3 regions of the Variovorax pasteuri genome follow, and region 2 is predicted to be linked to each of the others. Evidence: riboswitches for the same ligand, from Rfam matches in the RefSeq annotation. Region 2 holds a riboswitch; each other region holds the start of a gene.
What was found. A riboswitch is a leader RNA that binds a small molecule or an ion and turns the genes downstream of it on or off. The one in region 2 is predicted to bind cobalamin.
Positions count from the first base shown of each region.

Region 1: linked by a shared signal. The riboswitch ahead of ACSFBM_RS06490 (TonB-dependent receptor domain-containing protein) and the one ahead of ACSFBM_RS09595 (TonB-dependent receptor) in region 2 are both predicted to bind cobalamin.
Region 3: linked by a shared signal. The riboswitch ahead of cobM (precorrin-4 C(11)-methyltransferase) and the one ahead of ACSFBM_RS09595 (TonB-dependent receptor) in region 2 are both predicted to bind cobalamin.

Region 1 is NZ_JBPJZS010000001.1:1,372,620-1,376,672, reverse strand. It holds gene ACSFBM_RS06490 (TonB-dependent receptor domain-containing protein) at 1-1,191, opposite strand, end outside; cobalamin riboswitch at 1,284-1,544, opposite strand; gene ACSFBM_RS06485 (ClcB-like voltage-gated chloride channel protein) at 1,604-3,322, shown strand; gene ACSFBM_RS06480 (DUF904 domain-containing protein) at 3,426-3,650, shown strand; gene ACSFBM_RS06475 (cell division protein ZapA) at 3,647-3,979, shown strand.
Region 2 is NZ_JBPJZS010000002.1:518,020-522,072, reverse strand. It holds gene ACSFBM_RS09610 (cation:proton antiporter domain-containing protein) at 1-132, shown strand, start outside; gene ACSFBM_RS09605 (hypothetical protein) at 159-563, opposite strand; gene ACSFBM_RS09600 (hypothetical protein) at 725-979, shown strand; cobalamin riboswitch at 1,017-1,293, shown strand; gene ACSFBM_RS09595 (TonB-dependent receptor) at 1,537-3,639, shown strand; gene ACSFBM_RS09590 (PepSY domain-containing protein) at 3,660-4,053, shown strand, end outside.
Region 3 is NZ_JBPJZS010000004.1:99,970-104,022, forward strand. It holds gene ACSFBM_RS16850 (lipid-transfer protein) at 1-521, shown strand, start outside; gene ACSFBM_RS16855 (MaoC family dehydratase N-terminal domain-containing protein) at 533-973, shown strand; gene ACSFBM_RS16860 (MaoC family dehydratase) at 984-1,403, shown strand; gene ACSFBM_RS16865 (SDR family NAD(P)-dependent oxidoreductase) at 1,429-2,259, shown strand; cobalamin riboswitch at 2,321-2,582, shown strand; gene cobM (precorrin-4 C(11)-methyltransferase) at 2,736-3,593, shown strand; gene ACSFBM_RS16875 (sirohydrochlorin chelatase) at 3,590-4,053, shown strand, end outside.

The DNA.
Region 1 (4,053 bases), on a different contig from region 2:
CGAATGCGGGCCTTGCACGAAACCGTAGCCCAGCGAAATGGCGTCCTGCGCGCGGTCGCGCGACAGCAGCTTCGACGAGGTGGTGGGCGCGTTTTCGAGCGCGTCTTCGCGGCGTTCGAAGGTGGCGCTCAGCAGGTGCGGGCCGAAGCGGAACTCGTTCTGGAACAGGTAGCCGCGCAGCTTGGTTTCGGTGCGGTAGAACGACGGCTGCGTCTTGTAGACGGTTTGCGAGTCGGTCACCTGCACGCGGGTGCTGTAGACGTCGTTCCACTTGGCCGACCAGGTCAGCCCGGCAGTGCGCAGCGTGTTGTTCGCCTGGTCGTTGGCGAAGGTGATGGGCAGCCGGCTGCGGTACGACACCGTGGCGTCGTAGCCGGCCGTGATGTCGCTGCTGAGCAGCGTGGCGTCCAGGCGCTGGTCCGGCGTGATCTGCAGGCCCAGTTTCACGTTGCCCGAGGTGCTGCGGTAGCCGTCGCGGTCGGGGCTGGTGAAGCCGTCCTTGCTGGGGGTGCGCTTGTCGACCGGCTGCACGTTGAAGCCCTTGCTTTCCTCGTGCTCCACGCCGAACGCATAGTCGAGCAGGCCCGACTTGCCGCTCACGCCGCCTTCGATCTTGCGCAGCCCCTTGCTGCCGAAGCCGATGCCCGCGTAGGGCCGCACGCCCTCTTCGCCGCGCCGGGTGAAGAGCTGGATCACGCCGCCCACGGCGTCCGAGCCGTACACCGCTGCGGCCGGTCCGCGCAGCACTTCGATGCGGTCGATCTGCGACAGCGGAATGCCTTCCCAGCCGGCGCCACCGGTGGATTGCGAGTCGATGCGCACGCCGTCGAGGTACACGGCCGTGAAGCGTGTTTCGGCGCCGCGGATGAACAGGCTGGTGGTGTTGCCCACGCCGCCGTTGCGCGAGATCTCGATGCCGGGCAGCCGTGCGAGCACGTCGGCCACGCCGGTCGCGCCGCTGCGCTCGATGGCCTGGCGGTCGACGATGGACACGTCGCCCACCAGTTCGGACAGCGCCTGCGGCGTGCGGTTGGCCGTGACCACCGTTTCGCTCAGGGCCGGGGCTTCCTGGGCATGGGCGAGGCCGCCGAAGGCGGACGCCAGCGCCACGCCCAAAGGCAGTTGCAGGCAGGCGAAACGCAGGCGGCGCACAGGCGCGCGGCCGCTGGAAAAGCAAACGTGGGAAATCATTGAATGGACCGAACGAACGTCTATACCCCTCGCCGGCCTCCCCGCCGGCGCCATGGGCGCCATGGCTGCCCCTGCGTGGATCGTTCACGCATGCGGCAGCCGCCTTGTTGGCCGGTATCCGGGCTGGCAGAACAACCCCCACCGCCTTCCCAGGCACCTGTTTCAGGGCGCCCAGTGGCTTGGATGGAAAGGGGTTGGCGCCTTGCGGCGCCGTCTGCTTGACCGTTGCGGGGGCAGCGCAGGCGGCTTCGGCCTTGAACCGACCTGCGTGAGGTCGGGGGGCTTCCACTCCTGCTTCCCGTTGAACCGCGGCATGTGAACCAGGCCGCAAGCACCAACGGGCGGCATTTTAGGCCCTGCGGGCTCTTCCTTAAGTCGAAAGTTGCGCCTCACCGCTAACATCGGTCGCCATATGCGGCCCGCCTCGGTATTCCTGAATCTTCGTTCGGCGCTGCAGCGTCTGCTGGGTGTTTCCGGCTGGCAATCGATGCTGCTGTGGGCCATCGTGGCCGGGCTGCTCGGCACGCTGGCGACCGAACTCTTCCGCGCGGCGCTCTATCACTTCGAACACCTGGTGCTCGGCCCCGGCAACGGGCTGGTGGCCATGGCGAAAGGCCTGCCGTGGTGGGCGCGCGTCGCCTGCCCCACGCTCGGCGGGCTGGTGGCGGGGTTGCTGCTGGTGTGGGCCAAACGCATCGCTTCGCGCAGCGCCACCTCCGACTACATGGAAGCCATCGTGCTGGGCGACGGGCGCATTCCGGTGGCGCAGACGCTGGTGCGCAGCGCGTCGTCGCTGGTCAGCATCGGCAGCGGCGGCTCCATCGGGCGCGAAGGCTCGATGGTGCAGCTCGCGGCGCTGGCGGCGTCGCTGCTGGGCCGGGTGTTCCGCTTTCCGGTCGAGCGGCTGCGGCTGCTGGTGGCTTGCGGGGCGGCGGCAGGCCTGACCGCCGCCTACAACGCGCCCATCGCGGGCGCCTTCTTCGTGGCCGAGATCGTGCTGGGCTCCATCGCGATGGAAAGCGTGGGGCCGATCATCATCGCCTCGGTGGTCGCCAACGTCGCCATGCGGGCGCTGCCCGGCTACCAGCCGCCTTACCGGATGCCGGCGTTCCCGGAGATCCACGGCACCGAGGTCGTGCTGTTCTGCGTGCTCGGCGTGCTGCTGGGCTTCGCGGCCATCGGCTTCCTGCGCGCGCTGCAGGGCAGCCGGGCGCTGTTCTCGCGGCTGCCGCTGGCGCTGCCCTGGCGGCTGGCGCTGGGCGGCCTGCTGATGGGCGCGATCTCGGTGCCGGTACCCGAGGTGTGGGGCAACGGCTACAGCGTGGTCAACGCGGTGCTGCACACGCCGTGGCCGTGGACTTTCATCGCCCTGGTGCTGCTCGCCAAGGCAGCCGCCACGCTGGCCACCGCCGGCTCGGGCGCGGTGGGCGGCGTGTTTACGCCGGCGCTGTTCTTCGGCTGCATGGTCGGTGCGCTGTTCGGCCAGGGGGTGCAGGCGCTGTGGCCGGCGGCCACCTCGGCGCCGTTCGCCTACGCCATCGTCGGCATGGGCGCGTTCCTGGCGGGTGCCACGCAGGCGCCGCTGATGGCGATCCTGATGATCTTCGAGATGACGCTGAGCTACCAGGTCATGCTGCCGCTCATGGCCGCTAGCGTCATCGCGTATTTCGTGGCGCGCTCGGCCAATGCGGGCTCCATGTACGAGATCACGCTGCGGCGCAACGAACAGCGCGACACGCAGTTGCGCCTGCGCGGGCTGCACATGCGCGACCTGGTGCAGCCGGCCGAAACGGTGGTGGGCCCCGGCGCCGACCGCGAGGCGATGAGCAGGATCTTCCTGCAGCACCCGGTGAAGTACCTGTACGTGGTCGATGCGGACAACCGCTACCTCGGCGTGGTGCCGCTCGCGGCGCTGGGCACTGCGCCCACCGAGACGACCGCGGGCGCCCTGCTGTCGCAAGCCATCCAGCCGATCACCGCCGACACCGGGCTGGGCGAGGCGCTGCAGCGCTTTCTCGACCACCTGGGCGAACGGCTGCCGGTGATCGAAAGCACCGCCAACCCGGTGCTACTGGGCGTGGCCGCCAAGAGCGCGTTGCTGGCCACCTACGTGCGCCTGAGCGAGCCATGAAAGGTTTGATCGGCGGGCTGCGAAGCCGCAGAATCGCGACCACGCCGGGCACCGCGCCCAGCCTCGGCAGGACCGCTTTCCCGGGAAACTACAATCGCCAACCATGCCCGCTTCCAGCCCCATCGACCAGATCGCCGAGCGCGTCGAACGCCTGCTTGTGCGTCACGAAGAGGTGCAGCGCACCAATGCGCTGTTGCAGGAACAGGTCGATGCGCTCACGCGCGAACGCGATGCCCTGAAGTCTCGGCTGGCCGCGGCCCGCACACGACTGGATGCCCTGCTCGAGCGGTTGCCGGCTGAACCACCTTCCCAAGACTCCCCCGCATGAAGCAGATTGAAGTACAGATCATGGGCCAGAGCTATTTGCTCGGCTGTCCCGATGGCGGCGAAGCGCAGTTGCGCGAAGCCGTCGAACGCGTGGACGCGGCCATGTGCAAGATCCGCGATGCAGGAAAAGTCAAGGCCCGCGACCGCATCGCGGTGCTGGCCTCGCTGAACCTCGCGTTCGACCTGGCCGCGCAGCAGCAACCCGCAGCGCCCGCTCCCGCCGCCGCAACGTCCGACGACGCGCCGGCCAGCGGCGAAGCCGACCCCAAGTCCGCGCAGCTCATTCAAAGACTCGATCAAGCCCTGGCCGGCGATGGACATTTGCTCTGAATGAGCGCCGCGGACGCAGACGGGGCGTAAAATCCGCCTTGTCTGCAGACGTGTCGGGCTTAATATTTCCTTGT
Region 2 (4,053 bases):
CACAACGAGCAGGAGGCGCGCCTGCTCACGCAGGAAACCTCCGCCACCGTGTTCCTCGGCGAACACGAACTGGCACAGGCCATGGCCCGCGACGTGGTGCAGCGCGCCGTGTCGATGGCAGTGCCGGCTTGATACACACGCCCACCGGCACGCCGGGTTCAGAGATCTTCGATGACCAGGGTGCGGTAGCGCTGCGCCATGGCATAGGGCACGGTGCGCACCGCCTCCATCAGCTTGTCGGCGGTTTCGCGGTCCTCGGTCTTGACCAGCAGCGCGGCATGGCCTTCCTGCGCGAGCTTGGTGTAGGCACGCACGGTGGCGCCTTCGGTGCCGGCGGACGGCAACGGGTCGTCGGCGAGTTCGACGGTCGGCGTGATCTGCGACAGCACGGCCTGCGGCGGCAGCAGGAAGATGTCGTCGCCGCTCATGCCGTTGTCGATCAACTGCTGGCCGACGCGGCTGGCGTCTTCCAGTTTGGCGAACATCACCATCGAGTAGCCCGTCGGATAGAACGCGCCGCCGATGGTCGCCCGCATGCTCGGGTCAAGGCTGAAGGGTTTCATGTTGCCTCCTGGGAAGGTTTTGCAAAGAACAGGGACCCGCTGACGGGTTGCATGTAAAACAGTAGGCCGGGCCACCGGTGTGCTCTGTAGGAGAAGCCCGGTAGCTGTCAACGGCTCGCGTCCTCCAGGCATTCAACACTCAGCCCCTTTTCATACCGCCCATGCCCTCTCCCAGGAACATCGCGCTCACCATCCACGAACTGGAGGTCGGCGAGTTCTATTGGGTGCTGATGGAAGCCGTGGACGACCCCGCCGCAATTCCCGGTGCGGCCGGTGCGGCCGGCGAGCGCACCCATGTCTACACGCCCCTCGAAGCGGCGCTGCAGCCGTATCCGACCTACTCGAACGCGCTGGCGGCCGGCGTGGCCATGATGCGGCGGCTGTTCGGGCCCGACGGCACGCCCGGCTCCCTATAATCCCGCCGGTTCGGTGCGGTAACTTTTTATAACTGCACCCAAACACGGTTCGAAGGTGCCCCGGGTCCATGTCGCATGGCCCTGGGGTTAAACGGGAAGCAGGTGCGCCGCGTCGTTCAAGACGCGTCAAAGCCTGCGCTGCCCCCGCAACGGTCAGCGGATCTGGAAATCCTTACGCGCGAGCCTCTTTCTTGAAGGCTCGGCAGTCACTGCGCTTCGGCGTGGGAAGGCGAGGGTTTCGGTCGTCGTGTGCTCCATTCGGCACACAGCGGCGCTCCGCGAGCCCGGATACCGGCCTTCGCAACCGCCTTCGGACGCAGCGGGAGTGCGTGTCCGGGCCTGCCGCTTCGCGCTTGCGCTCACCGTGGCAGCCCTTTCGCCTCTCCCGTCGCGTCCTTTATCGGTCGTGAGCCTGCGGGGACGCAGGCCGAAGGAGAAGCTACATGGGTCGAGCAACACGGGCGCGAAGTCGCCCGGGCACGGTTACGCGCGTGCCCTTTCATCGGGCGCGGCTGTCCGGTCTTTCACGCCTTTCAGGCCTTTCACTGGGGTTGGGCTTGGCCTTCGGGCCTTGCGTTTCCCTTGCGCAGCCGGCTGAAGCGGCCGACGCCAGCCAGAGCCCATCCCTGAACCCGGTACGGATCGAGGCCGACCGGCAGGCCCCGCTGGCCATCGACGAGCCCACGTCCACCGGCAGCCGGCTCGGCCTTACGCCGCTGGAAACGCCGGCCAGCATCGAGGTGCTGACGGGTGACACCATCCGCGCGCGCGGCGACGTGTCGGTGGTCGACGCGGCCACCCGTGCCACCGGCATCACCGGCTCGCCCGGGCCCGGCAACGGCGGCACCGCGATGGCGGCACGCGGCTTCACGGGCCACGGCTCGGTGATGCAGCTGTTCGACGGCACGCGCCTGTATGCGGGCGCTGGCACCGTCACCTTTCCGTTCGACACCTGGTCGGTCGACCGCATCGAAGTGCTGCGCGGCGCGGCCTCGGTGATGTACGGCGAAGGTGCCATCGGCGGCGCCATCAACGTGGTGCCCAGGAAGCCCACGCGCGGCCCCATCCGGAACGAGGCGCTGCTCACGCTGGGCTCCGACGCCACCCGCCAGGCGGCCTTCGGCAGCGGGGGGGCCATCAACGACAAGCTGTCGTACCGCTTCGACATCAGCCACCGCACCACCGACGGCTTCATGCAGCGCGGCGAGGCCGAGAGCCTGGCTGTGGGCGCGGCCGTGCGCCTGGACGTGTCGCCGCAGCTGCAGTTCACGCTCTCGCACGACGAAGGGCGCCAGACCCCGCAGCGCTACTACGGCGTGCCGTTGATCGACGGCCGCCTGAACAGCCAGACCCTGCGCCAGAACTACAACCTGGACGACGCAGAAATCAAGTACCGCGACAAATGGACCCGGCTCGACGCGCAGTGGACGCCGAACGACGCCGTCACCGTGCGCAACCAGCTCTACCGCCTGGAGAGCAAGCGCCACTGGCGCAACAGCGAGACCTACAGCTTCAACGCCACCACGCGCCGCGTGACGCGCGGCGACTACCTGGAGATCGGCCACGACCAGGAGCAGATCGGCAACCGCACCGACGCCACCTTCAAGCACAGCGTGTTCGGGCTGGCCAACCAGGTGCTGGTGGGCTTCGACGTGAACCGCATCGACTTCCAGCACAGCAACGACTCGCCCTACGGCGGGCGCTCGGTGATCGACCCGTTCGTGTTCAACCCCGGCTACTACGCCTCGCCCGTGGCCTACACGCCGCGCTACAAGACCAAGACCGACACCTACGCCTTCTTCACCGAAGACAAGCTGGCCTTCAACGAGCAATGGTCGGTGGTGGGCAGCCTGCGCTGGGACCATGCCAAGGTCGCGCGCACCGACCTGCTGAACGCCGCCAACAACCTGGGCAAGACCTTCGAGTACGCCACCGGCCGCCTCGGCGTGGTGTACGCGCCCGATGCGTCGCAGTCGTACTACGCGCAGGTGGCGCGCGCGGCCGACCCGCTCACTTCGCTGATCAGCACCTCGGCCGCGCAGGTGCCCTTCGAGTTGAGCACCGGCAAGCAAGTGGAGGTCGGCTACAAGCGCCAGCTGGCCGACAACCGCGGCGCCTGGACCGTGGCGGCCTACCGCATCGAGAAGAACAAGCTGCTCTCGCGCGACGCCAACGACCCGAACAAGACGCAGCAGGTCGGCAAGCAGTCCTCCGAGGGCCTGGAAGCCACGCTCGACCTGGCGCTCACCTCCACGCTGCGGCTCGAAGCCAATATTGCCAAGCTGCGCGCGCGCTACGAGGACTTCAACGAGGTCGTGAACGGCCGCCTGGTCTCGCGCGCGGGCAACACGCCCAACGGCGTGCCCGAAGAGGCGGCCAACCTGTGGCTCGGCTGGCGCTTCCTGCCGCAGTGGGAGGCCGCCTTCGGCGTGCGCTACGTCGGCCCGCGCCAGGTCGATGCGGCCAACACGCGCAGGATCGGTTCGTACACCGTGGCCGACGCCTCGGTGAGCTGGCAGGCGAACCCGTCGCTCAAGCTGGCGCTGCGGGCCTACAACCTCGCCGACCGCAAGTACCCGGTGTCGTTCTCGAACGGCGGCAACCAGTGGCTGCTGGGCCGGCCGCGCTCGTTCGAGCTGTCGGCGCTGGTCGACTTCTGAAATCCGGCATGAATTCCGGCATGACCTCCGCATGGCGCCGCGCCTGGCCGCGCGTCCGGCACTGGCTCTACTGGACGCACCGGTGGCTGGGCATCGGCGGCTGCCTGCTGTTCGTCATGTGGTTCGCCTCGGGCGTGGTGATGATGTACGTGGGGTACCCCAACCTCACGGACCAGGAACGGCTGGCAGGGCTGGCACCGTTGCGCTTCGGGCAGGCGCAGGTATCGCCCGCTACAGCGCTGCAGGCGCTGCCGCAGGACGTGCGCGCGCAGCCCCCGCGGCGCATGGGGCTGGAGATGCAGGGCGGCAGCGACGCCGGGCCGGTCTGGCGCATCGTCGATGCGCGCGGCGGCCGGCACACCGTGTCGGCGCGCGATGGGCACCTGCACGGCCCGGTCGATGCCGCGCAGGCCG
Region 3 (4,053 bases), on a different contig from region 2:
TGTGCTCGCCGCGTTTCGCCGAGCGCCACGGCCTGGACCGCAGCGTGCGCATCAAGGCGCAGGCCATGACCACCGACCGGCCCATCACCTTCGAGAGCCGGGACATGCGCGAGGTGGTCGGCTTCAGCATGGCGCAGGAGGCCGCGCAGAAGGTGTACGACGCGGCCGGCGTCGGCCCGCAGGACGTTGACGTGGTCGAGCTGCACGACTGCTTCGCGCACAACGAACTGCTGAGCTACGAGGCGCTGGGCCTGTGCCCCGTGGGCGGCGCCGAGAAGTTCGTGCTCGACGGGGACAACACCTACGGCGGCCGGGTGGTCACCAACCCGTCGGGCGGGTTGCTGTCGAAGGGGCACCCGCTGGGCGCCACCGGCCTGGCGCAATGCACGGAGCTGGTCCAGCAGCTGCGCGGCACGGCGGACAAGCGCCAGGTCGAGGGCGCGCGGATGGCGCTGCAGCACAACCTCGGGCTGGGCGGCGCCTGCGTGGTCACGCTGTACGAACGCGTCGAACGCGCGTGAAGGCCGGCACCATGATCGACAGGAAATGGATCGGTCACACGCTGCCGCCCTCGGTGCTGCCCATCGAGCGCAGCCGGCTGCAATTCTTCGCCAAGGCCATCGGCGAGACCGACCCCGTCTACACCGACGCCGCCGCCGCGCGTGCCGCCGGCTACCCCGACCTGCCCGCGCCGCCGACCTTCCTGTTCGCGGCCGAGCTCGACTCGGGTGCGTCCAGCCAGCTGCTGGCCGACCTGCAGATTCCGCTGTCGAAGCTGCTGCACGGCGAGCAGAGCTTCAGCTACCACCGGCCGGCCTGCGTGGGCGACACGGTGACGGTGCGCTCCACCATCACCGACATCTACGACAAGAAGAACGGCGCGCTCGAGTTCGTCGTGAAGACCTCGCGCGCCACCAACCAGCGCGACGAGCTGGTCGCCGAACTGCGCGCGGTGATCGTCTGCCGCCACTGAAGGAACACCGATGAATGCCCTGACCTGCGACGCCGTTCAAGTCGGCGACGAACTGCCCGCGCTGCAGCTGCCGCCGGTGAACCGCACCGCACTCGCGCTGTTCGCGGGTGCCTCGGGCGACCACAACCCGATTCACATCGACACCGACTTCGCGCGCAAGGCGGGCATGCCCGACGTGTTCGCGCAGGGCATGCTGGGCATGGCCTGGCTCGGGCGGCTGCTCACGCAGTGGGCGCCGCAGTCGCAGCTGCGCCGCTTCGACGTGCGCTTCCAGGGCATCACGCACCTGGGGCATGCGGTGCGCTGCACCGGCCGCGTGGTCGAGAAGCTCGAGCACAACGGCGAGCCCTGCGTGCGCATCGAGGTGCTCAGCGCCAACCAGTACGGGCAGACGCGCATCGCGGGCGAAGCGCTGGTGGCGCTGCGCTGACATCACTTCAGGAAAGACAAGAGACATGACACCCAAACTCGCCGGCAAGGTCGCCCTCATCACCGGCTCGGGCCGCGGCATCGGCCGCGCCATTGCCTTGAAGCTCGCCTCCGAAGGCGCGCGCATCGTCGTCAACGACCTCGACGCCGAGCCGGCCGAAGACACCGTGCAGGCCATCCGCGCGGCGGGCGGCGAGGCCGTCGCCTGCGTCGGCAGCGTGGCCGCGCCGGATTTCGCCGAGCGCTTCGTCGGCACGGCGGTGAGCGAATACAAGGGCCTGGACATCGTCGTCAACAACGCCGGCTACACCTGGGACAGCGTGGTGCAGAAGATGACCGACGAGCAGTGGTACGCCATGATCGACGTGCACCTGACGGCGCCCTTTCGCATCCTGCGCGCGGCGCAGCCCGTGATCCGCGCGCTGTCGAAGGCAGAGACCGAAGCAGGGCAACGCGTGGTGCGCAAGGTGGTCAACATCTCGTCGGTGGCGGGCCTCTTCGGCAACGCGGGCCAGGCCAACTATTCGACCGCCAAGGCCGGCATCGTCGGGCTCACGCAGACGCTGGCCAAGGAGTGGGGACGCATGAACGTCACCGTCAACTGCGTGGCCTTCGGCTTCATCCAGACGCGGCTGACCGCCAGCACCGCCGAGGCGTCCACCGCGAACATCGAGGGCCGCGAGATCAAGGTCGGCATCAACCCCGGGCTGCTGGCGATGATGGAGCAGTCCATTCCGCTGGGGCGCGGCGGCACGCCCGAAGAAGCGGCCGGCGCGGTGTACCTGCTGTGCGCGCCGGAGTCCGACTACGTGAGCGGCCAGACGCTGATGTGCACCGGCGGCCTCACCGGCATCTGAGCGCGCTGCCGGGCGGCGAGGGCAGGTCCTTGCGGGGCGCGCCGCGGCATGCGGCTGATACACTCCGCCCGCGTTGTCAGGTGTCCTGGCGCCCCGTGGAAACGGCGGGGCGGCCAGGGTGAAACGGGAAGTCGGTGCGCGGCGGTGGAGAACACCGCGCCATGCCGACGCTGCCCCCGCAACGGTAAGCGAGTCAGAAGCAAGACCCCGGGATCCGGTCCCACGCCACTGTGTCACGAACGGCACGGGAAGGCGGTCTTTGCAGGAGAGCCGACGGCCCTCCGCTCGCGAGCCCGGAGACCGGCCTGACGACCAGCGCATGACCTTGCGGTGGGCGAGGATCGGCGGGCGACGCATTGCGTCCGGCTCGATGCATCAGGTCATCCGCCGGAACAGCATTCGCTGACGCCTCCGATTTCTCCCCCCCGCCGGGTCTTAACGACCATCAGTCGCGCGGCGGGCGCGGAGGAAACATCATGAACGAGCGAGCCATCGCTCCAAGCAGCGCTCCGCAGGGAGCGTGCACGCCGGGAACCGTGTGGTTCGTCGGCGCGGGTCCGGGCGACCCGGAACTCATCACCGTCAAGGGCCGAGGCCTTGTCGAACGCGCAGGGGCCATCCTGTTCGCGGGCTCGCTCGTGAGCGAAGCCGCCACGCGCTGGGCGCCGCCCGACTGCGAAATTGCCGACAGCAAGGACATGACGCTCGAGCAGATGTCCGCGTGGCTCATTGCGCAGGCCGCACGGTGCCATACCGTGGTGCGCCTGCAGACCGGCGACCCGGGCCTGTACGGTGCGCTCATCGAGCTGGTGCAGCCGCTGGATGCGGCGGGCGTGCCGATCGGCGTGGTGCCGGGCGTGTCTTCCGCCATGGCCTCGGCGGCGGCGGCGGTGGAGAGCCTCACGCTGCCCGAGGTCACGCAGACCGTGATCTTCACGCGCGTCGAGGGCCGCACACCGATGCCCGAAGGCGAATCGCTGGAGGCGCTGGCCGCGCACCACAGCACGCTGTGCATCTTCCTGAGCATCACGCTCATGGGCAAGGTCACGGCCGCGCTGACGGCCGCCGGCTGGTCGCCCGACGCCCCCGTGGTGGTGGTCCACAAGGCGAGCTGGCCGGGCGAGGAAAAGATCGTGCGCGGCACGGTCGCCACCATCCAGGCGCTGTGCCGCGAGGCCCGCATCGTGAGCCAGTCGATGATCATCGCGAGCCCCACGCTGGGCGCGCGGCAATGGACCACGCTGGCCAAATCCAAACTCTACGACGCGAGCTTCACGCACCGCTTCCGGCGCGCGAGCGTTCCCGTCCAGACCCTCCTGCAGGACCTTCCATGAGCACCGAAACCATTCTCCTGGTGGGCCACGGCTCGCGCGAAAAATCCGGCAACGACGAGATCGAGGCCTTTGCGGCGCAGTGGCGCGAGCGCCGGCCGGGCTGGCGCATCGAGGTGTGCTTCATCGAGTTCTCCGAGGTCACGATGAGCGAGGGGCTGCGCCGCGCGGCCAAGGGCGCGCAACGCGTGGTCGTGGTGCCGCTCATCCTGAATGCGGCGGGCCACGTGAAGATGGACATTCCGCAGGCCATCGACGGTGCGCGGCTCAAGTTCCCGATGGTGCAGTTCCTGTATGCGCCGCACCTCACGGCCTGCGACCCGATCCTGGCGATCCTGCGGCGGCGCCTGAAGGGCGCGATGCAGGCGCTGGACATGCCCGACCCCACCACCACCGGCGTGGTGATCCTGGGCCGGGGCTCGTCGGACCGGCAGGCCAACGGCGACATGGCGAAGATGGCGCG